Regions from separate parts of the Bacillus sp. 05T21 genome, predicted to be linked through region 1. Evidence: riboswitches for the same ligand, from Rfam matches in the RefSeq annotation. Region 1 holds a riboswitch; each other region holds the start of a gene.
What was found. Region 1 has a riboswitch for S-adenosylmethionine ahead of metK (methionine adenosyltransferase). Riboswitches for the same ligand answer to the same signal wherever they lie in the genome.

Region 2: linked by a shared signal. The riboswitch ahead of AC1DKZ_RS28835 (methionine ABC transporter ATP-binding protein) and the one ahead of metK (methionine adenosyltransferase) in region 1 are both predicted to bind S-adenosylmethionine.
Region 3: linked by a shared signal. The riboswitch ahead of AC1DKZ_RS24585 (MetQ/NlpA family ABC transporter substrate-binding protein) and the one ahead of metK (methionine adenosyltransferase) in region 1 are both predicted to bind S-adenosylmethionine.

The regions. Positions count from the first base shown of each region.
Region 1 is NZ_JBFTMD010000013.1:28,741-36,592, forward strand. Features, by position in the region: gene AC1DKZ_RS20405 (RNA-guided endonuclease TnpB family protein) at 1-619, shown strand, start outside; gene AC1DKZ_RS20410 (molybdenum cofactor guanylyltransferase) at 838-1,440, opposite strand; gene AC1DKZ_RS20415 (MogA/MoaB family molybdenum cofactor biosynthesis protein) at 1,437-1,946, opposite strand; gene AC1DKZ_RS20420 (hypothetical protein) at 2,182-2,361, shown strand; gene AC1DKZ_RS20425 (hypothetical protein) at 2,368-2,550, shown strand; gene metK (methionine adenosyltransferase) at 2,741-3,940, opposite strand; SAM riboswitch class I at 4,110-4,231, opposite strand; gene pckA (phosphoenolpyruvate carboxykinase (ATP)) at 4,460-6,046, shown strand; gene AC1DKZ_RS20440 (hypothetical protein) at 6,348-6,545, shown strand; gene AC1DKZ_RS20445 (ATP synthase subunit I) at 7,011-7,394, opposite strand; gene AC1DKZ_RS20450 (hypothetical protein) at 7,684-7,852, shown strand, end outside.
Region 2 is NZ_JBFTMD010000031.1:14,048-21,899, reverse strand. Features, by position in the region: gene pruA (L-glutamate gamma-semialdehyde dehydrogenase) at 1-184, shown strand, start outside; gene AC1DKZ_RS28840 (cysteine hydrolase family protein) at 498-1,043, opposite strand; SAM riboswitch class I at 1,286-1,390, shown strand; gene AC1DKZ_RS28835 (methionine ABC transporter ATP-binding protein) at 1,517-2,536, shown strand; gene AC1DKZ_RS28830 (methionine ABC transporter permease) at 2,526-3,191, shown strand; gene AC1DKZ_RS28825 (MetQ/NlpA family ABC transporter substrate-binding protein) at 3,213-4,067, shown strand; gene AC1DKZ_RS28820 (HXXEE domain-containing protein) at 4,235-4,717, opposite strand; gene AC1DKZ_RS28815 (DUF3926 domain-containing protein) at 4,781-4,972, opposite strand; gene AC1DKZ_RS28810 (ArsA family ATPase) at 4,965-6,146, opposite strand; gene AC1DKZ_RS28805 (MarR family winged helix-turn-helix transcriptional regulator) at 6,223-6,705, opposite strand; gene AC1DKZ_RS28800 (YiaA/YiaB family inner membrane protein) at 6,937-7,173, shown strand; gene gatC (Asp-tRNA(Asn)/Glu-tRNA(Gln) amidotransferase subunit GatC) at 7,315-7,605, shown strand; gene gatA (Asp-tRNA(Asn)/Glu-tRNA(Gln) amidotransferase subunit GatA) at 7,620-7,852, shown strand, end outside.
Region 3 is NZ_JBFTMD010000019.1:69,221-77,072, reverse strand. Features, by position in the region: gene AC1DKZ_RS24600 (SDR family oxidoreductase) at 1-423, shown strand, start outside; gene AC1DKZ_RS24595 (methionine ABC transporter permease) at 472-1,140, opposite strand; gene AC1DKZ_RS24590 (methionine ABC transporter ATP-binding protein) at 1,115-2,155, opposite strand; gene AC1DKZ_RS24585 (MetQ/NlpA family ABC transporter substrate-binding protein) at 2,168-2,980, opposite strand; SAM riboswitch class I at 3,066-3,179, opposite strand; gene AC1DKZ_RS24580 (NAD(P)-dependent alcohol dehydrogenase) at 3,260-4,168, opposite strand; gene AC1DKZ_RS24575 (FAD-binding protein) at 4,369-5,805, shown strand; gene AC1DKZ_RS24570 (MFS transporter) at 5,802-6,335, shown strand; gene AC1DKZ_RS24565 (DUF3981 domain-containing protein) at 6,426-7,852, shown strand, end outside.

The DNA of each region.
Region 1 (7,852 bases):
TGTGTCAATCTTGACTGAATACGAAAAAGAGATTGTACAAAAAGAAGTAGAAACAGTTGTTGGATTAGACTTTGCAATGGATGGATTATACGTCAGTTCTGAGGATGAGAAAGCCAATTATCCTAAGTTCTATCGTAACATGTTAGACCGATTAACAAAGGCGCAACGAGTATTATCAAGACGCAATAAAGGTTCTGAACGTTGGAATAAACAACGTATTCGTGTAGCTACGTTACATGAGAAAGTAGCTAACCAACGTAAGAATTTTCTTCATCATGAGTCTAAAAAGTTAGCTGCCAATTTTGATGTTGTAGCTATTGAAGATCTAAACATGAAAGGAATATCGCAAGCACTTCATTTTGGAAAAAGTGTCGCTGATAATGGGTGGGGTATGTTCACTTCTTTCTTAACTTATAAACTAAACGAACAAGGAAAACAACTTGTGAAAATAGACAAATGGTTTCCATCAACAAAAACATGTAGTAGCTGTGGAAATGTGAAAAGTCTGACATTGTCTGAACGAATCTATTCTTGTATATGCGGTGTAGATCTCGATAGAGATTATAACTCAGCCATCAATATCAAAAATGAAGCAATACGTCTTTTAGCGTCAGCATAAATTGTAATAAAATAACCTTTGGAACAAGGGAGTTAGCTCGGCTGTCTTAGGACGAATTCGTTAGCTATCAGAAGTAATGATTAACCGAGAAGCCCTCACTTCAAACACTCCTTTAGGACGTTAAGTGGCGGGTAGTTCACGAAATCCCCTTAAAATTAACTTACTCACATACCTTTATACAGTAATTGTTCCCCAATTTCTGTATATCAAAAAACCTTTCATTCATTTGAAAGGTTTTTTTGAGCTTGTACATATTCTTCTTTCGTATTCACATTTATAAACCAATCTGCATTCGCCTGTACCTCTTCACCAGCAATATACTTCACATTACATTGTGATAAAAGTTGGCCCATACTTCTTTTTTCTTCTTGAAGCAAAGCATAAATTTCTTCTTTCACACGGTTATGATACGCTGCAAGTAACGGTTGTTTTCTTCCATTAATAATAGGGACAACCGCATCATATTCATTGCTCGTTTGCTCTAGTAAAATGGTAAACCATTCATGCGAAACATTTGGCGCATCGCAAGGCATAATAGCGTACCAATCTGCTTCTACATATTCCATTCCTGATACAATTCCAGCAAGTGGTCCATTTCCTTTATAATGCGGAATATCTTCTATAACAGGAACTTGTACGAGTTTCTCTACTCGCTCTTTTATATCAGAATGACTAATGACTACAACTTCTTGCAAATTACTTGTCATCACTTTCACAATATGCTCAACGAAAGTATTCCCCTTCCAAATTGCTAATGCTTTCGGCTCACCAAATCTACTCGACATACCTCCTGCCAATACAATTCCAGCCCACTTACTCATTGGCGATGTAGCTCAAATGTAATATGACCTAATTCCGGTAAAATTAACTTATTCATCGCAAGACGAACTGCTCCGCTAGACCCTGGCATTGAAAAGACAACTTTCCTTCCAATAGTACCGCCAATTGCTCGACTTAACATCGCAGCGCTTCCGATATCTTCTAAATAACTAATCATACGGAACAACTCACCAAATCCAACAATTTCTTTATCTAATAACACTGAAACTGCCTCAATCGTTACATCACGTTTCGTAATACCAGTTCCGCCATTCGTTAACACGACATCAACATCTTCCCTATGATAACCAGCTAAAACAGCCTGCTGAATACTCTCTTTATCATCTTTCACAATTTCATAAGAGGTCACTTTATGTCCTGCTTCTATTAATAATGCATGTAACAATTGACCACTCTTATCCGTCTCTTCCGTACGTGTATCGGAAATCGTTACAATCTTGCAGCGCACTTCTTTTGGAGCTTGTTTTTTATGTTCAGTTACACTCATTTTTCATCTTTCCTTTCCTAAAGACTTTTCTTCATTTTATCATACATATCTTTACACAATTATGTATGAAGCCAATGATGCACCGTGATACAATATAAGTATATACGACCACAAAAAGGAAAATATACCTTCTTATACGCCTGGACTACACACCATTAACTCTTTAAATCCCCTTATATTTTCTACATAGTAGATTTCATTTTAAATTACAAAATAATTTGGAGGTTCACTCACTATGGAACTATACAAAAAATTAACAACAACATTCATCCTCTTATTTGTTGCTTCCATCACTGTCGGTTTTTCTCTAAAAGGAGCAATTCCATACGCTACATTAGTGAGTATTATATTCGCAACGCTATTTTTACTGAGCAGTGCTTTTTGCGCAGGAAAAGCACGCCAACTGAAAGGGTGACCGTCTATGTTCCGTAAGAAACCAATCCTTTGTAAATCATGTGAAAAGGAAATACAAACGTATGAAAAAGCGTGGATTCATATGCCATTTCCGGCAAGTGGTATGACAAATATGAAGAAGTATATTGAGCTAGACGGGGAAGTTTATTGTAGTTCTTGCATTCAAGTAGTAAATAAAGTGAAACTTTAATCAGTGGGGATTTTGTTCTTCCCCACTGATTATTAGTTGAACCAATCGGGCTTTTACGGGCAGTTAGCCTCCTACCTAACTTTTTTGCTTTACAGCCGAATTTTGAGGTGGGAGGCTTACTGCCCGTTAATGCGGGATAAAACCAAATAAAAAAAGCTTTGCGACACGCGCAAAGCTTTTTTTTCATATATTATAGACCAGCTTGCTCTTTTAAAGTAGCTGCTTTGTCTGTACGTTCCCATGTAAGATCTACATCAGTACGTCCGAAGTGGCCGTAAGCTGCTGTTTGTTTGTAAATTGGGCGACGTAAGTCTAGCATTTTAATAATACCAGCTGGGCGAAGATCGAAGTTGTTACGAACTAGTTCTACTAGTACGTCTTCAGATACTTTACCAGTGCCAAATGTATCAACTGAAATTGATACTGGTTGCGCTACGCCGATTGCGTATGCAAGTTGTACTTCTGCTTTGTCAGCAAGACCAGCTGCTACGATATTTTTCGCAACATAACGAGCTGCATATGCTGCAGAGCGGTCAACTTTTGTTGCATCTTTACCAGAGAATGCACCACCGCCATGGCGAGCGTATCCACCGTAAGTATCAACGATAATTTTACGTCCTGTTAAACCAGCATCACCTTGTGGTCCACCAATTACGAAGCGGCCAGTTGGGTTAATGAAGAATTTCGTTTCTCCATCCATTAATTCTGCTGGAACTACAGCTTTAATTACATGCTCTTTTAAATCGCGATCGATTTCTTCCCACGTAACATCTGGATGATGCTGTGTAGAAATTACGATTGTATCTACACGTACAGGTTTACCATTTTCATCATACTCAACTGTAACTTGCGTTTTTCCATCCGGACGTAAGTATGATAATGTGTCATCTTTACGTACTTCAGTTAAACGGCGAGCTAATTTGTGAGCAAGCGAGATTGGAAGTGGCATTAATTCTTGTGTTTCATTACATGCGAAGCCAAACATTAAACCTTGGTCTCCCGCACCAATTGCCTCAATCTCAGCGTCAGTCATTAGACCTTCGCGTGCTTCTAGTGCTTGGTCAACACCCATAGCGATGTCAGCAGATTGCTCATCGATAGATGTTAAAACTGCACAAGTTTCTGCATCGAATCCGTATTTTGCGCGTGTGTAACCAATGCCTTGAATTGTTTCACGAACGATTTTTGGAATATCTACGTAAGTAGAAGTCGTAATTTCCCCCGCTACCAATACTAAACCAGTTGTTACAGTTGTTTCACAAGCTACACGTGCATTTGCGTCCTTTGCTAAGATCGCATCTAAAATTGAATCAGAAATTTGGTCACAAATTTTATCTGGATGTCCTTCAGTTACAGACTCAGATGTGAACAGATGACGTTTTTTTGTCATGTGGTAAACCTCCCTACAGTAATTGTATATATTGTACGGAACTCATCCTTAATTTGCCACAAACTGCGACATACATTTATTCTCCCACACAAGCATACAGAAAAACCTTTCCTACTTAACATAGAGGAAAGGTTTAATTTGCTACTTGCATACTGCTTTTTGCCCTTTGCTCTTATCGTTCGAGACCGTTAGCCTCGCACAGGTTTTAGCACCTATTCACCTGTATTTACCACTACAAGTGAGGTTGCTGGGCTTCATCGGGCCTGTCCCTCCGCCAGCTCGGGATAAGAGAGTATCCGTCCCAACCTATACTAAAGAAATGATATTCATTTGTCAATTAATATTCACATTTTCCTGAAAGTTTTTCTCAATACCCATAGAATGAAATATTAATAGGGAAATGATACATTCACACAAACAAAAATAAATAAATAGTATACATTATTTATATAATTGTGTTATACTATTGATGGGGATTACGAGAAATATTTCATTAAATGAAAAGGATGGTATATAAATATGAGTACTGTGAATGTCCAAATTGGTTTACATGAATTATTGAACGGAAGCAATGCACAGATTCAATTAAGTGTTCCGCAATTAGTGGAAAAAGTATTAATGCGAAACGAAGGGAAATTAACTTCTACTGGTGCCGTTTCTGCTTCAACAGGAAAATACACAGGACGTTCTCCTAAAGATAAATTTATTGTGAAGGAAGCATCGGTTGCTGACAAAATTGCTTGGGGAGCCGTGAACCAACCGATCTCTGAAGAACATTTTAATAAATTATATATAAAAGTTTTAGAATACTTAAAAGAAAAAGAAGAGTTATTCATCTTCAAAGGATTTGCTGGCGCTGATCGCAACTATCGCCTACCAATTCAAGTTGTTAACGAATATGCATGGCATAATTTGTTCGTACATCAATTGTTTATTCGTCCAAATGAAGAAGAATTAGCAACTCACGAATCAGAGTTCACAATTGTTTCTGCACCAAACTTCAAAGCAGATCCAGCAATTGACGGTACAAATTCTGAAGCATTCATTATGGTTTCATTCGAAAAACGTATCGTACTAATCGGTGGTACAGAATATGCTGGAGAAATGAAAAAATCAATCTTCTCTATTATGAACTTCTTACTACCTGAACAAGACATTCTTTCTATGCACTGCTCTTCAAACGTAGGCGAAGAAGGCGACGTAGCACTATTCTTCGGTTTATCTGGAACAGGCAAAACAACATTATCTGCTGATCCAAACCGTAAATTAATCGGTGACGATGAGCACGGTTGGTCTGATAACGGCGTATTCAATATTGAAGGCGGTTGCTATGCAAAATGTGTAAACCTTTCTCATGAGAAAGAACCACAAATCTTCGATGCAATCAAATTTGGTTCAGTTTTAGAAAACGTTGTCATTGATGGTCAAACACGCATCGCTGACTATAACGATACTACTTTAACAGAAAATACACGTGCTGCATACCCTATGCATGCGATTGACAATATCGTACTGCCAAGTGTTGCAGGACATCCAAATACAATTATTTTCTTAACTGCTGATGCATCTGGCGTATTGCCTCCAATCAGCAAGTTATCAAAAGAGCAAGCTATGTACCATTTCTTAAGCGGTTACACTAGTAAGCTAGCAGGAACAGAGCGCGGTGTTACATCTCCGCAAGCTACATTCTCTACTTGCTTCGGTTCACCGTTCTTACCGCTTGATGCATCTCGTTATGCTGAAATGCTTGGTGAAAAAATCGAGAAACATGATGCGAAAGTATTCTTAGTAAACACTGGCTGGACTGGTGGCGAATACGGCGTTGGTAAACGTATGAACTTAGGTTACACTCGTGCAATGATTCAAGCAGCACTAAGCGGTGAACTTGCTAAAGCCGAAACTGCAAAACACGACATCTTTGGCCTTGAAGTACCTCGTCATGTTCCAGGTGTACCTGATGAAGTATTAATGCCTGAACAAACTTGGGCTGATAAAGATGCTTACAAAGCGAAAGCAATTGAGCTTGCAAACGAATTTAAAGAAAACTTCAAAAAATTCGATAGCGTTTCTGAAGCTATTATTAACTTAGGCGGTCCAATCGCTTAATTACAAATTTTCTGTTGGAATAACCCTTTTACTCATATGAATAAGTGTCGTGTAACCGTAAAGTTCCGCGTACTCACCGACAAAACCCAATGCGGCTTAACGGTTACACACACTTACATAAAAAAGAAGCTTACGTTAAAAACGTAAGCTTCTTTCTATATCTTATATAAAGTGAAACTTTAATCTCTTCATCTATTGCATACCAATACCCATAAATTTACAGAAAATTCTTTTTATAATCATTCATTTGTAGTTTCCTATGATATGATATAATTTACATATAAAGGAAAGGGTGAGGCCCATGAAAAATTTTTCTCGTACAGGAAAAATTTTATTCAGTTATGGAGCGATTCAAATGTTTTGGGGACTTGTGATGCTTAACGTTAATTTATTTGAGCATACAAGTAAAACGATAAAATACATTATTCTAATTATCGGAATAGCTTGTTGTATTGTATCCAACTTTTTTAAAGAACCTAAGAGTCATACTACTAAGTGATTTCATATTAACTTATTGGAAGCGGAAACCTATATTTTATACAAAGTTACGCTTCCTGTTGTACTATCCACCGCCGGATCCCTTATTCCAGAGTAAGCCAATTTTCAATTTAAGTAACCAGATTTTCATTTATACAAATCACGGCTTCGAACATATAAACTATTTTCCCACTCACTACATCCTTCTGGTTTCACACCGTATGGGACTAAAAAAGGATCTGACCGCTTCTATCCACCGCCAGATCCTCTATTCCATCTAAAAAAGTTCCAAACCTAATTTTCAATTGATATACTCGGATTTTCAAACATACAAACCACGGCTTCGAACATATAAACTATTCCCCCACTCACTACATCCTTCTGGTTTCACACCGCATGGAAACAAAAAAAGGCCCTAACCGCTTCTATCCACCGCTGGATCCTCTATTCCATCTAAAAAGAGGCTCTTTTAGCTCTTTTAGCTCTTTTAACCCTTTGTTAATTCTTCTTCATCCTTCATACTATAATAACCTAAATTAATAACGATTAAGAAATAACCACCCAGAATACCTACTGCAAATGCCCACATTACCATATGATGCTCAATTTCGTACATAATAATAGCACCCAAAATTGCAGCTGCAAAGCGATTAAACATACCAAGCGTCGGCGCTTTCGTCTTCTTTACTATACTATCTCCAAGCTTTTCGATACGCCTTCCTAAAATCCAAACACAATACATGCTTACAATAAGTCCAATTCCAGCACCTAGAAAATGTGCTGAAAACGGTGTTAACATCCAGCCTAATAACAGAATACCTAGTAGATAATACGATTGAATTTTAAACGACCTTAATGACATACTAATCATATTGTACTCCCCTTCAATAGTTTTTATCTATCCAACCAAAGCTATATAACTCATTTCTTTCGAGTCCATACTACTAAAAATTCATTTCACTCAAATTTAAAAAACATAAACAGTATGTTTATGTTTTTTAAATGCTTTTAGGAAATAATATTATACAAGATTTCTAATATAGAATCCCTCATAAATGTGACGTTTTTCAAAACATTTTCGTCCAATTATGAAAAAATTGATATCAATCTATGAACATACGGATATGATGTAATAAGCACATTAATAAAGGGGGCGTCTAATGATTTATTTTTTAATGGCTCTCATTCATCTCATTGTTCCTGCACTTATTGGACTTTCATTATATTGGTACATGAAAAAACATAGTATTTTCTATGCTGTCCTCGGTGTTCTTCTTCCAGGTATTATTCTTATTACACTCTTCCGTATTCCTTTTCTTAATTTAATCC
Region 2 (7,852 bases), on a different contig from region 1:
TATTGAAAAAGCACGTGAAGACTTCCACGTTGGTAACTTATACTTCAACCGTGGATGTACTGGTGCAATCGTAGGTTACCAACCATTCGGTGGCTTTAACATGTCTGGTACAGACTCTAAAGCTGGTGGTCCTGACTACTTAGCACTTCACATGCAAGCAAAAACTACTTCTGAAACTTTATAAGAAATAGTAGAAGAGATCTTCACAGTCTGTGAAGATCTCTTCTTTTTGAGAAACTCTCTATAATAGGAGTTAGTTAATTTGAATCGAAAGGTATTACCATATATTACTATTTGGTGGTTAGAACTAGCTAAACCCTATTAATATCGGGATAAACATGTAAATAGAAACAAAACAACGAGAAAAATTGACTTATTAGTCATATTTTTTAGTATTCATTTTGAGGATTTCCTGTATAATACAATTTGAAAGAAAATCTATGGTTAGACAAGAGAACACTCCTTTCGGCTTTGCTAACTGAAAGGAGTGTTTTTTTTTAGGTCGCTAAAAACTCTTCTGTACTCATTATATTTGCGTATACTCCATTTAAACTCGCCAAAATTGTATTATGAATATAAACAGCTGGTATAGTAGCATTCTTAAATGAAAGATCTTTTGTAGCACAAGCATCGTGTATTACGGTACAGTGAAGGCCAAAATCAAAAGCAGCTCTTACTGTAGCATCAATACACATATGGGTCATCATCCCGCATATTACGACGTGCTCAATTCCTGAACGTTGTAATTGTTCTAGAAGATCAGTTTCTCGGAAGCTATTTGGATAATGTTTAAGGATAACGGTTTCCTCTCTAAGTGGACGGACATTTTCGTGAATATGGACACCTTCTGTATTGGGTAGGAAAAAGGTAGCGCTATCTTTTATAGCTACATGTTGGATATGAAAAATAGGTTCGTTTCTTATTCTAAAATGTTGTAGTAGCTGACTAGCATATTCACTTGCTTCTACTGGATTACGTAATTCCATCATTCCGCTTGGAAAATAATCATTTTGAATGTCGACGAGCAAAAGAGCTGTTTTCATATATCTATCTTCCTCCGATTTCATATTCAAATAATGTTATTCAATGAGTAGAGAAGATTCTCCTTTTTAAAAGTATGAGTGAGAAGGATTTTACATAACTTTAAAAATCACTATTGTATTGTTACTTCTTATTTAAAAATTTAAATAGAGAAATAATTAATGTTTTTTCTAAAAATTGTATTGACTCTCATTATTCTGAGTTCTATAATAAGACTTAATTAAACGACAATTAAATCGATACACTCTTATCCAGAGAGGTGGAGGGACTGGCCCTACGATACCTCAGCAACGGATTTTTTAATACCGTGCTAACTCCAGCAAGCCTATAAAGGCTTGGAAGATGAGAAGATGTGAATGAGTACATATAAAAGTGCTCTCCTTCTTATCTTTTATTACTGATAAGAAGGAGAGCACTTTTTATTTTACCTCGAAAGCTCTACTTCAAGTTTTTACAGCATATAGGAGGGAAGAAAATGATTTCTTTTAACAATGTAAGTAAAGTATATGAATCAGGTGGGCAATCTGTTCATGCGGTTGAGGATGTAACGCTGTCAGTTGAAAAGGGCGAAATTTTTGGCATTATCGGATTTAGTGGTGCTGGAAAGAGTACGTTATTACGTTTAGTAAATATGTTAGAAAGACCAACTGCAGGAACAATTTCAATAGATGATAAAGATATTACATCATTATCGGCGAAAGAATTACGGAAACTAAGACAAAGAATTGGGATGATTTTCCAAAGTTTTAATCTATTTAATTCAAGAACGGTGTTTGGGAACATTGCTTATCCATTAAGGTTAGCGAAATTGCCGAAGAATGAGATAAAAGAAAGAGTGAATGAACTACTAAAATTTGTTGGTTTAGAAGATAAAGCGAACTATTATCCAGAACAGTTATCAGGTGGGCAAAAGCAGCGTGTTGGGATTGCAAGAGCACTTGCGACATCACCGGATATTCTCATATGTGATGAGGCAACATCAGCTTTAGATCCGGAAACAACGACAGAAATCTTAAATTTATTAAAGAAGGTAAATAGAGAGTACAATTTAACGATTCTACTTATTACACATGAAATGCACGTTGTGAAAGAGATTTGTCACCGTGTAGCCGTTATGGAAAAAGGAAAAGTAATTGAAGAAGGAAAACTGTTTGACGTTTTCACACAACCAAAAACAAAGACCACTCAAAATTTTGTACGCTCTGTTATTAATGATCACTTACCAGAAAGTGTTCTAGCGAAAATTCAAAACGGAGGTCAGATTTATCGCCTGACTTTTACTGGGGAAGAGACAGGGCAGCCTGTACTATCATATATTGCGAAAAACTATAACGTCGATGTAAATGTTCTTTATGGAAATATTATTGAACTCCAAAATGTGCTATTTGGAAATCTTCTTGTAGAGCTACAAGGTGAACAGAAAGAAATTCAAAAAGCATTACAACATCTAAGACTGCAAGTGCAGCTGAAGGAGGTAGAAGCTCATGCGAGTTGATTGGAGTATATTTTGGCCTCGCATATTAGATGCGACGGGGGATACCCTTTTAATGGTAATTGTAACCCTTATATTCGCTACAATTCTTGGTATACCTCTAGGTTTACTATTGTATGTAACGAGAAAAGGAAATTTTTTAGAAAATAAATGGGTCTTTTCTATTCTTAATATCATAATTAATACAATTCGTCCGGTTCCATTCATTATCTTTTTAGTAGCTTTAAGCCCACTAACAAGAAGTGTTATTGGAACGACGATTGGAACGGCTGCAGCAATCTTCCCAATGACGTTAGTTGCATCAATTGGTATTGCTAGAATGGTTGAAACAAATCTTGTTTCCGTTCCGAAAGGGGTAATTGAAGCAGCACAAGCAATGGGCGCTTCACCACTTAGAATTGTTTTTGAAATCCTCGTACCAGAAGCTTTAGCACCATTGATCTTAGGTGTCACGTTTATGACGGTTGGTTTAATTGAATTTTCTGCAGTTGCTGGGCTTGTCGGTGGTGGCGGTCTTGGTGACTTAGCAATGACATATGGTTATCAACGCTTTGATACGTCAGTTATGTTTGTAACGGTCGTTTTACTTATTATTCTTGTACAGGTAGCTCAAAATTTAGGGAACTACTTTGCGAAAGTTTTTTTACGCAGATCATAAAAAGGAAGAGGGGAAAAGAAAATGAAGAAAATTTTAGCATTTGCATTATCAGCGATCGTAGGAATTACAGCGTTAAGCGGCTGCTCAGGTGGAGACACAGGTGCAGGAGCGAAAGAGAAAGTAGTTCGCGTCGGTGTAACTGGAACAGATGGAGACGTTTGGGAAATTTTAAAGAAAAAAGCTGAAAAAGAAGGGATTAAAATTAAACTGGTTGAGTTCTCTGATTACACAACACCCAACAAAGCGTTAGCTGATGGAGATATTGAACTAAACTCATTCCAGCACATCGCTTTCTTAGAGCAATTTAAAAAGGAGCATAAGTTAGATATTACAGCTGTTGGTACAACGCAAATTGCACCGATGGGCTTATACTCTGAAAAATATAAGAAAGCAAATGAAATCCCAGATGGTTCGGAAATTGCTATTCCGAATGATCCAACGAACCAAGCACGTGCATTAAAACTTCTTGATGCAGCTGGATTATTAAAGCTTAAGAAAGATTTTGGTCTATTTGGGGATCCAAGCGGTATCGCTGAAAATCCGAAGAAGTTAAAAATCACACCGGTTATCGCACAGCAAACACCTCGTGTATTAAAAGATGTAGCAGCTTCAGTTATTAATAACGGTGTTGCTGGTCAAGCTGGATTAGATCCAGCGAAGGATCCTATTTTCTTAGAAGATCCAAAGAATGAAAATGCAAAGGCCTATATTAATATTTTCGCAGCTCGTACGAAAGACAAAGATGATCCAACGCTGAAAAAAGTAATTGAATTGTATCATTCAAAAGAAGTAACAGATGCAATTAAGAAAGAAACGAATGATGGTTCAATTTCAGTAGATCTTTCACTTGATGAGCTTGCAAAAATCGCAAAATAATATTGAGTTTAACGGACTAGCAGTAGGAACCCCTCCGCTGTTAGCTCGTTCAACATATAATCTACTTAACAAACAAAACCCTAATTCTGTACCTTCCAATTTTGTATAACATAGAATCCAATGTTTGTTAAGTAGAGTGATGGACCAGGAGTTTTCCTGGTCTTTTTTTAATTAAAGCAGCTGGCTAATAATAAGGAAATCCAAATTATGATTGGGTAAGAGATTAAACTAAAAATGAGTGTACTTGCTAATTTCTTTTTAGGGATTAATAGTTTCTTTGATGAAAATAAGAAAAGAGAAAATAGGATAATGATAGATGCTGAGATTACTCCTGGATTATAAGAACGATAAATGAAATACAAGATAATATGTTGAACGGTGTTAAAGAAGATACAGCCCTGTATAAAAATGATCAAGTAAATAGAAGATATGATGCTTAATTGATATAGAATGACTATGAGTAAGACGAAGGTTGTTAATATGGAAATTGCAATGAAAAATTGTTTGTTAGTTATAAAATGGATCGAAAATCGATTAGCGATATATTGTGGCATTTGGAAAGCTTCTTCAAGGTTATGAAAAAAGAATAGAAGGGGGATTAGCCAGATTATATTAGTGGTGAAATGTCTTGTTGAAGATGTGTTTATCAACTTATATCAGCTCCAATAAAGGGATAGAAAGCCTATAAGAAAAGGCTTTCTACAAGGGTATAGTTATTCAATTATGATGCTTTTTAAATTACTCTCAGGTTGCGGTTGTTCTTCAGCATAAGAGGAGAGCTCCTCTTGCAAAATATTTAGTGCGTGCTTAGCTGATTGCTGAATCGGATTCGGTAGCTCTTCTAATATACGCATACCGATTTTTATTTTTGTACGAATTACCTTTCTTAGTAATTCATCATGCATGTACTACACCTCCAAACCGAATGTTTAGTACATCATCTTCAAACTTAGCTCCTTGAATAGAAAGGTGTGTTAATGTTTTTGGTAAGGTGATATTTCGCTTCATAGAGCCGGCTCGAATAATAAGTTCATCACCTTTTTGATTTAATGAAAGTTCACTTTTGTTTGAGAAGGGAATGGACAGAACGAAAATATACTCATCGCCATCTTTTTTTACATATTGTGTGCGGCCATTAAATTTCACTTCAGTAGGAGAAGGGTCTGATTTGAATAAAGTATTTCCTACACGCTCTAACATAGGTAAACCAACAACTTCTTGTTCAAACATGGGAGCTTCGTAAATAGGAAGTGGCTGAAAACTATCTTTAATTAACGCCTTATATTTCTTTTGTGTATCTTTCCATGCCTGAAAGTAAGGGTCGGTAACAGTGTTAGGGATGACGCGGTTAATCATAATGGCATCTACGTTATAATCGTATAAGTTTAAATACGTAAAGCTGCGCTGAGCTTCTTTAATGACCATTTTTTCAGGATTTACAACAACGCGAATACTCGTTACTTCTCGGTTTGATAAAATAGCTCTCATTTCTCCAAGCTGTTCAAGTGTATTTGTTAATTCATCCATAATATCATCGGTTGGAAGGGGGACACCAAGAAGTGGTTGAGCTACAGGACGAACAACTTTTAAAATCTTCCTTTTAATAGGAAAGAGTTTTTCCATCCACCAGCCGAGCATGTCTGGAAAGCTAAGCATTGCTAAAGTTTCTCCAGTCGGTGCGCAATCAATAATGATGACGTCGTAAGTGTTGTGTTTATAATAATCGAGTACTCGAAGTAAGCTAATTAAATCTTCCATACCAGGAAACATTGTTAATTCTTCTGTTGTAATATCATCGGCTGCTTTGGAAGTGAAGAGTAGTGTAATATATTTCTGCAATTTCCCCCAGCCTTTTTCCATTTCATAAATAGTGTTAATTTCTTGTGCCCACAAGTTTTCACGAATTTCTAGTGGCTCAGAAGATAGTTTTATGCCAAATGAATCCCCTAAACTATGAGCAGGATCTGTGCTCATTACTAAGGTTTTTAATCCTTGTTTTGCACTTTGGATTGCTGTTGCTGCTGAAATGCTAGTTTTTCCTACGCCGCCTTTACCTGTATACAGAATAATTCTCATCATTAATATCCCCTTTGTTTCGAATGTCGAATATTACGAGTGTCGAAATATTTAATTGAATAAAAACCCAACTAGGGTCTTATTCAATCGGAATGTTTTTCATTTTAGGTGTAGAAACCTTTTCTTCTGTTTTTTGCTGTGACGTAGCAATGTGATTCATGATCTTTTGGAATATTTGTAGTAAGAATGCTTTTTCTTCTTCTGACAATGCGTCTGTCACTAGGCTAAAGTAATGGGCCGCATTTTGTTTTACTTCTTGAACGAGCATTACGCCGTTTTCTGTTAAACGAATTAATACAATACGTCGATCGCTTTCATTCCGGTAGCGTTCAATATATCCCTTTTTTACAAGGCGATTTACAACGCCCGTTGTTGTACTCATCGGTATATCAAGAAGATCAGCAATTTTTGTCATTGTAATATCCGTATTTCGCTCCATCCAAAGTAAACAAAATACTTCTGTCTTGGAAAGTGTTAAATCAAGGCTTACCCATTCTTCAGGATAGAAAAGTTTCTTGGCGTTATCTAGCAGTAAGTCTAAAAAATGTTCATATTGCAACAATTATTTCCACTCCCGTATATTTCGAGGTTCGTAATATTTGTTTTTTATTTTATGTGGAATTGAAATAAATGTCAATGTTTTTAACTGTTTTTTCAGATTAGAAAGAAAAATACCTTCAAAATAGAAATTTTTTGTGATAGATTAATAAATAGAAAAGTGATTTTACATAAAAACCCATTGTGATAAATATATTTATCTATAATAGGTGTACAGCTAACGAGGGGGAGAACGATGAGAAGACGAAATACGCAAGCGTTCACGTTTTTAGCATGGACTTCATTTGTTTGTGCGCTTTCAGGAATGCTAATTGGGATTTACACGTTAGATGAAACGCTTAGTGTAAAAGGGTACTATTTAATTGGAACATTATTTTTAACGATGTCTTGTTTTGTATTACAAAAAACAATTCGTGATAATGAGGAAGATAATGAAAGATTTCCGAAAAATAAATCGTTAGATAAAGAGTAAATTGTAAAGAAAGGCACTTGCCTTTCTTTTTTTATGTAAAAATACCGTAAGTGCCGTGTGTTGACTTGCTTGAAGTACTGAAAATTTGGTATCATCAATAGTATTGTAGATTGAACGATATATTATGGAGGTGGCCTAGCCGTGTCAAGAATTTCCGTTGAGAATGTAAAGCACGTAGCACATTTAGCACGTCTTGCAATTACTGATCAAGAAGCAGAAAAATTTCAAAAACAACTAGATGCAATTGTTACATTTGCAGAACAGTTAAATGAATTAGATACAACTGATGTAAAACCAACAACTCATGTATTAACTATGAAAAATGTTATGCGTGAAGATGTGCCAGAAAAAGGTTTACCAGTAGAAGAAGTATTAAAAAATGCACCGGATCACAAAGATAATCAAATCCGTGTTCCAGCAGTATTAGAATAGAGGAGGGAATTTCGATGTCATTATTTGATCATTCTGTATCAGAGTTACATAAGAAGTTAAACAACAAAGAAATTTCCGTTACGGATTTAGTAGAAGAATCTTACAAACGTATTTCGGATGTTGAAGATAACGTAAAAGCTTTTCTTACATTAGATGAAGAAAATGCACGCGCGAAAGCGAAAGAATTAGATGCAAAGATTGGTGCTGAGGATAATGGTTTATTATTCGGTATGCCAATTGGTGTAAA
Region 3 (7,852 bases), on a different contig from region 1:
GAAGAACTAGATAAGCACTACATGGTAAATGTTCGTGCGACTACATTGTTAAGTAGTCAATTTGCCCAAAGGTTTGATAAGAAATCTGGTGGTAGAATTGTGAATATGACGTCGGGACAATTTAAAGGACCTATGGCAGGAGAATTAGCGTATGCAACAACGAAGGGAGCAATTGACGCTCTTACTAGTACGTTATCAGCGGAAGTGGCCCATTTAGGGATAACAGTGAATGCAATTAATCCAGGTCCAACTAGTACAGGATGGATGACTGAGGAGATAAAGCAAGGATTAAGACCGATGTTTCCTTTTGGGAGAATTGGTGAGCCGAGGGATGCAGCAAGGCTTATTAAGTTTTTAGTGAGCGAAGAAGCCGAATGGATTACAGGGCAAGTTATTCATTCAGAAGGTGGATTTAAGAGATAATTTTATAATTAAAAAGAAGGTATCTCATTTCAGTGAGATACCTTCTTTTTAATCTTTCTTCAATCTTCGTGCTATACCATTCCCTAATGACTGTAATCCTTGAACGAGGATAATCAAAATAAAGACTGTTGCATACATTACTTCAGGTTCGTAGCGTAAATGCCCGAATCGATATGCTAAATCACCAAGGCCGCCAGCACCTACAAGTCCAGCCATTGCTGTTGCACCGATTAAGCCGATCGTTGCGATTGTTAATCCAAGTACGAGAGACGGGCGAGCTTCTTTAATCATAACGTGCCAAATGATTTTTAAAGTAGAGACTCCCATTGCTTGATATGCTTCAATGACACCACGGTCCACTTCTAATAAAGCAGTTTCCATTAAACGGGCAATGTAAGGGGCTGTGAAGACAACAAGTGGTACGATAACACCTTGTACGCCAATGGACGTTCCCATTAGAAACTTTGTAAAAGGTAAAATGAAGAATAATAGAATGATAAATGGAAGAGAACGAATGATATTAATAACTGTATTAAGAATAGGATAGATAATTTTATTTTCTCGCTGTCCACCAGGTCTCGTTAAAACAAGTGTGACGCCGAGTGGTAATGCAATAAGAATAGAGATAAGTAGTGAAATAGATGTCATTTGAAAGGTTTGAATTGTTGCTTCCCATATTACGTTACCCCACTCATCCAAAAAGGACTTGTTTCCCATAATCTGTTCTACCTCCTTCTACGATAATTCCTTGTTCTTGTAAAAATGATAAGGCACGGTGTACTTCACTTTTTTCACCTTGCATATGAACGACCAGTTTCCCATATGCCTCATGTTTTAACTGCGTAATATTGCCTGATAAAATATTAGGATATACGTGGAAACGTTTTGTAGCGACAGCTAACGCTGGTTCTCCTGAAGCGGTTCCTATAAATGAAAGTGTTACGATTTCCCCGGTGCTTTGTAGTTCTTTCTGTACCTCTTCTGGAATTTTAGCTGCAAACGCGCTATTTACAAATTTCTTCGTTGTTACATGTTGTGGATCTGTAAAAATGTCCTTCACTGTTCCACTTTCAACGACAGATCCATGTTCCATTACAGCAACTTGGTCACAAATACGCTGGATGACATTCATTTCGTGTGTAATTAGCAAAATCGTAATTCCGATTTCTTCGTTGATCTTTAATAATAAATCAAGAATAGAATCGGTCGTTTCCGGATCTAATGCGCTCGTTGCTTCATCACTTAATAAAACTTCTGGCTCATGAGATAGTGCGCGAGCGATTGCTACACGTTGTTTTTGACCACCAGATAATTCACTTGGATAGGCATCTTTTTTATTAAAGAGATCAACAATGCGTAAATACTTTTCTACCCTTTTTGCAATTTCATTTTTGGGAAGACCAGATAGGCGTAAGGGTAGTGCGATGTTTTCATAAACGGTAACGGTTTTAAGTAAATTGAATCCTTGAAAAATCATGCCGATTTTTTGTCTCGCTTTTGCGAGTTCTTTCGTCGATAAGGTTGTTAAATCTTGTTCGTTTATAATGATATTTCCTGTCGTTGGTTTTTCTAATAAATTTACACAACGAATTAATGTACTTTTACCAGCGCCGCTATATCCGATGATTCCAAATACTTCACCCTTTTTTACTTTAAGGGAAGTTGGTTTAAGGGCCTCAACATTCCCTTTTTTTGTTGAAAATACTTTGGAGATGTTTTTTAATTCAATCATTATAGTCAGCTCCTACCAAGACGGTAAAACAGAACCATCGAATTTTTTCTCAATGAAATCTTTTACTTCTTTAGATTGATAAGCTTTCTTTAATTTATTTACAACAGCATCATCTTTATTTTCAGTACGAACAACGACCCAGTTCACATATGGTGAATCTTTTCCCTCGCGGAAAATAGAATCTTTTGCTGGACTTAATTTTGCACCTAATGCAAAGTTTGTATTAATCGCAGCTGCCTTCACTTCACTTAGCTGCGTTGGTAATTGAGATGCCTCTAATTCAACAATCTTTAAATTTTTCGGATTTTCAATTACATCTTTTGCAGTCGCTTTTTCTGTAGCTTTTGGATCAACTTTTAAAACACCTGCTTTTTCAAATAGCTTTAAAGCACGCAACTCATTTGTTGGGTCATTTGGGACAGCAATTGCGTCGCCCTCTTTTAATTCTTTTACATCTTTTAAGTTTTTAGAGTATATACCCATAGGGAATGTTACTGTGGAAAATACTTCAGTTAATTTCATATTACGTTCAGCTTTAAATACGTCTAAATAAGATTTTGTTTGGTAGCTATTTACATCGAGGCTTTTTTCATCTAAAGATACGTTTGGTGCTACATAATCATTAAATACCTTTATATCGATTTGGAGGCCATCTTTTGCTGCAACTTCTTTCACCTTTTCAAAAATTTGTTCATGCGGTCCGCCTGTTACACCAACTGTAATCTTTTTCTCATCTAATGCTTTTACCTCTTTATCCGAATTAGCACCACATGCGCCTAACAATAATACAGCTCCACTTACAATACTTAATAATATCTTTTTCATCTATAATTCCCCCTTAATATACGTTCCAAAATAAAAAGCACCTCTCAAAAATAAGAGAGGTGCCGAATAGACGAAATAGGTTCCTCTCTTATCTTCCAAAACGAAAATCGTTCTGCAGGAATTAGCACCTTAGCTTATACGTTATAAGCTCGGTTGCCGGGCATCATCGGGCCAGTCCCTCCGCCACTCTTGATAAGAGTATGTGTATGTAGTTTTTAAATATGGTACTAATAGTAAATCTTACAAAAGGAATTGTCAATGTTATTTTCTGAATATATTTTATTTTAAGGTAATCGAAACATTGCCTTTCTTATGTCCCATCTCTACATACGTATGAGCTTCTGAAACTTCTTCCAATCGGTAAGTTCTATCAATAACAGGTTTTAGCTTTTCTGTTTCAGCTAGTTGTTTTAATAGGTTCATATCGTCTTTACTGACCTTTGCCATTGTTCCATTAACAGATACGTATTTTCCATTAGGCGTTAACGCTCTTTCACAAAGGGATTTTTTATACTTTCCAACTGCATCAAATATAATATCGTAGCGTTCGCCTCGTTCAGCAAAATCTTCTTTCATATAATCAATTACGTTATCAGCCCCTAAAGATTGCACTAGCTCAAAATTTGAATTACTACAAACAGCTGTAACAGTCGCGCCGAAATATTTAGCAAGTTGTACAGCGGCAGTACCTACTGATCCGGAAGCGCCATATATAAGTACTTGCTGTCCTTTTTTTATGTGTCCTTTTCTCAAAAAATGTAATGCTGAAGTTCCGCCGAAAGGAATAACTGCAGCTTCATCATACGTCACATTGGTAGGTTTTAATGCTATCAATCCGCTTTCATGTACACATGTGTATTCAGCATAACCACCAACGTTAAGTCCTGTTAATGCAAAGATGTGATCCCCCTTTTTGAATTGAGTTACATCTGTTCCTACTTCCTCAATTTCACCAGATAACTCTACACCGAGTATAGGCTTTCTCGGTTTCCTAAAACCTAATACAATTCGCATAGGAATCCAAAATAAAAGGGGACTAGTAAAGCTTCGCATTCTACAATCTCCAGTTGTTACACTTGTTGCGTGAATCTTAACTAACACTTCATTCTTTTTAGGAGTGGGTTTCTTTACGTCTTGAAGCTTGAGAACGTTAGGTGGCCCGTATTTTGTGCAAATAATTGCTTTCATAGCGACCTCCTGAATTAAGTTATTTTCCTCTACATCATATTTAAATATTTTTTAAATCATGCTTATAGTTTCACTTCATAATAAGTAAAAGAAAGCTAGTTCTTTTTTACAGTGTAGTATTTTCCTTTTAAGAAAGTAGGTACAATAAGAATAGAGAGAAGTACTAGTGAGATTAGAATTTCAAACGAGGAGAGTGCCATTTGGAAAAAAGAAAGATAGTAGTTGTTATTGTAGCGTATACAGTGTTGCTCGCGACTTCTATATATACATACAAAGAGCAACTGGATCATCCTATTATGAGTGATGTAGGGAAGTTGCTTCCAACGAAAATTAAACGTGTTGAAAATGCTGAGGATGAAAGTTCATTAAAAAAGTTAGTACAAGATGCAACTGTTTCTGGAGAGAAGATTTCTATTGCAGGTATGCAACATAGCCAAGGCGGACAGACGTATTATCCGAACGGTACGATGCTTGATATGAAAGGATATAATGAAATATTAGAATTCGATCCGGAGAAGAAGAGGATTAGGGTGCAAAGTGGTGTCACATGGAATGACATTCAAAAGAAAATCAATCCATATGGTCTTGCAGTTCAAGTGATGCAATCTCAAAATATTTTTACTGTTGGTGGTTCATTAAGTGTAAATGTACATGGGCGTGATATTCGTCATGAAGCATTGATTGATACAGTAGAGTCGTTCAGATTGTTAATGGCAGATGGTACGGTGCGTAATGTAAATAGAGAAGAAAATGCTGACTTGTTTCCGTATGTAATTGGAGGATATGGATTATTTGGTGTGATTTTAGATGTGACGCTACAGTTAACAAACGATGAATTGTATGAAACGGACACGAAGGTACTAGATTATAAAGAATACTCTTCATACTTTAAGAATAAAGTGCGAAGGGACGAGAATATACGTATGCATTTAGCACGTATTTCTGTTGCCCCAAATTCATTTTTAAAAGAAATGTATGTGACAGATTATGTACTGGCAGAAGATCAACAGAAGCTGGGAGAGTACAGCAAATTAAAAGAAGAAAATATTATAGCTGCGCCGAAATTCTTACTTGGGTTATCACGTTATAGTGACTGGGGAAAGGGCGCATTTTGGGATATACAAAGAAGTTATTTTGAACGTACAGATGGTAAGTACGAAACTCGAAATAACGTAATGAGATCTGATAGTGCTTTTATGGAATACGATAATCCAAACTTGACCGAAGTTTTACAAGAGTACTTTGTACCGATAGATGGTTTTGCAGAGTATATAGATGATTTGCGAAGTGTTTTAAATGAAGAGGAATTAAACCTTCTTAACATCACAATCCGCTATGTAGAAAAGAATGAGAATGCGGTGCTATCTTATGCGAAAGATGATATGTTTGCGCTTGTGCTTCTAATTAATCAAGGGCGTTCTGAAGATGAAATAAAGAAAACAAAAGTGGTCATTCAAAAGATGATTGATGTTACGTTAAAGCATAATGGAAGTTATTATTTACCGTATTATTCTTATCCGGAAAAGGAGCAACTAAAGAAAGCGTATCCTCGCATAGAAGAATTCCTTCAGAAGAAGAAGGAAGTAGACCCAGAGGAAAGGTTTGTGAATTTATTTTATAAGGAGTATAGCAAATGACATATAGAAGATTTGTAGCCTCACAAAGCATTATTATGATGGCGGGTAGTATGGTATTTCCTTTTTATATACTATTGCTTCGAAATGTAGGAAATAGTTTCTCGCAATTTGGCTGGGCGTACGGCTTATTTGCCTTAACTTCAGCTCTAGTATATCCGTTAGTTGGAAGAATCTCTGATAGGGTAGGTGATAGAAAGTTATTAATTATATACGCATGGTCCATGGCTATATTAATGCTTTTTTTCCCTATTGCAACAGAAGTTTGGCATGTATACATTCTCCAAATTTTAATGGGTATTTTAGGTGCTGTGCAGCGCAATACGGAGAAGACGTCGTTAGCACGAAAGGTAGAACAGAAAAAAGCTGGTTATGAAATTGGAAAATATCATGTGTGGACATCGGTTGGAGGAGCAGTAGCTATAATTGCAACTGGTTACCTAGTGGACTTCTTTACGATAGGGACTATTTTTTACATTGCTTCAGTTTTATATGTAGTTAGTGGATTTGTATTAAGCCGCGGTGATAAGTAATTAAAAGTATTTCTATTCCCATTTTTACCTGATTACCCTTTATTTGTTATACTTATGGAGAAGACAAAAGAAAAGGGGACATTGCCTTTGATGAAATTTATAGTTTTAGCTATTCTCACTTTATTTTTGATTCCATGGACTAGAAGCGGTAATAAAATTCGCGCGGTGGATAAAGGAGGAAATGAGAAAGTTGTAAAGGGTAAGAAATCATCTATTTTAGTTATTCCTGTTTTATTTTGGATAGGTATTGCAATCTATGAATATTTCTGGCTAATTGATGATCGAGCAGATTCTATTCTTACTCATTATTCTGTTGCAGTAGCGATTTTAATTGGGCTTGTTTTATTCTCACAAGAGCAGGTAGGGAAATTAGAAGGTACGCTAAAAGGACTTCTAATGTTCGTTTTACTCGCAAGTTACGGCTATTTTGGTTATTTGCACGATATAGTAATCTCGCAAAAGAAATATGATTCGGTCGTGAAGGTAGAGAAAGATATTTCAGAGCCATTTACTGAAAATGACCAACCGTTTACAGTTCCGCCTAAAACAGCGGAGAATAAAATGAAAAAGGTATTTGGTGATATTCCGAAAGTAGCTTATTTTGAGCTAGGGGAATTAACGCCACAAATGGTAAATGGTGAAGCCTTGTATGTAGCACCGATAGAAGTTTCGGGATTTTTTAAAGCACGTAAAGCGGAAACAATTCCAGGTTACGTAACAATGTCAGGTACAAATCCTGATGCGGAAGCGAAATTACATCTTGGATATAAAATGAAGTATGTACCAAGCATGTTTTTCGGTAATAAATTAGAACGTGTCGTTCGAAAAGCAGAGCCAGATTTAGTTTTTAAAGGGAAACCAAAATTTGAAGTTGATGATAAAGGGAAACCGTATTATACAATGACATACGGTGAGTTTATTTCAGGAAGATCAGGGTTTGAAGTAGAAGGCGTTGTCGTTGTTGATGCACAAACAGGTGATGTGAAACGATATGATAAAGGGAATGCACCTAAATTCATTGATGGTGTATTAAATCATGAAACAGCATCTACGTTAAATACGTACTTCGGAAAATATATTCACGGATTTTGGAATACGAAATTCTCACAAACTGACATGAAGATGCCGACTGAGTGGGGGACGAAGGAAGGCGTTACGCCAATCTTCGGGAAGGATGGTAAATTGTATTACTTTACAGACTTTACCTCTCCGAAAGAAGGAGTAGATTCTGCTCTCGGTTACTCATTAGTTGATGCACGTACAGGAAAGTTGTATTACTATAACGGAAAAGAAGTGAAGGGAATTATGGACGGTTCGGCTGCTACAGAAGTAGTGGATAATTCCTTTAAGAGAGAGAAATGGCATGGAACAATGCCGGTTATTTATAACGTATATGGTAAACCTTCTTGGATTGTACCGGTTATTGATGACGGCGGATTAGTACGTGCTCATACTGTCATATATGCTTCTAATGCAAAAGTGTTTGCAACAGGTTCAACGCAAAAAGAAGCACTTGA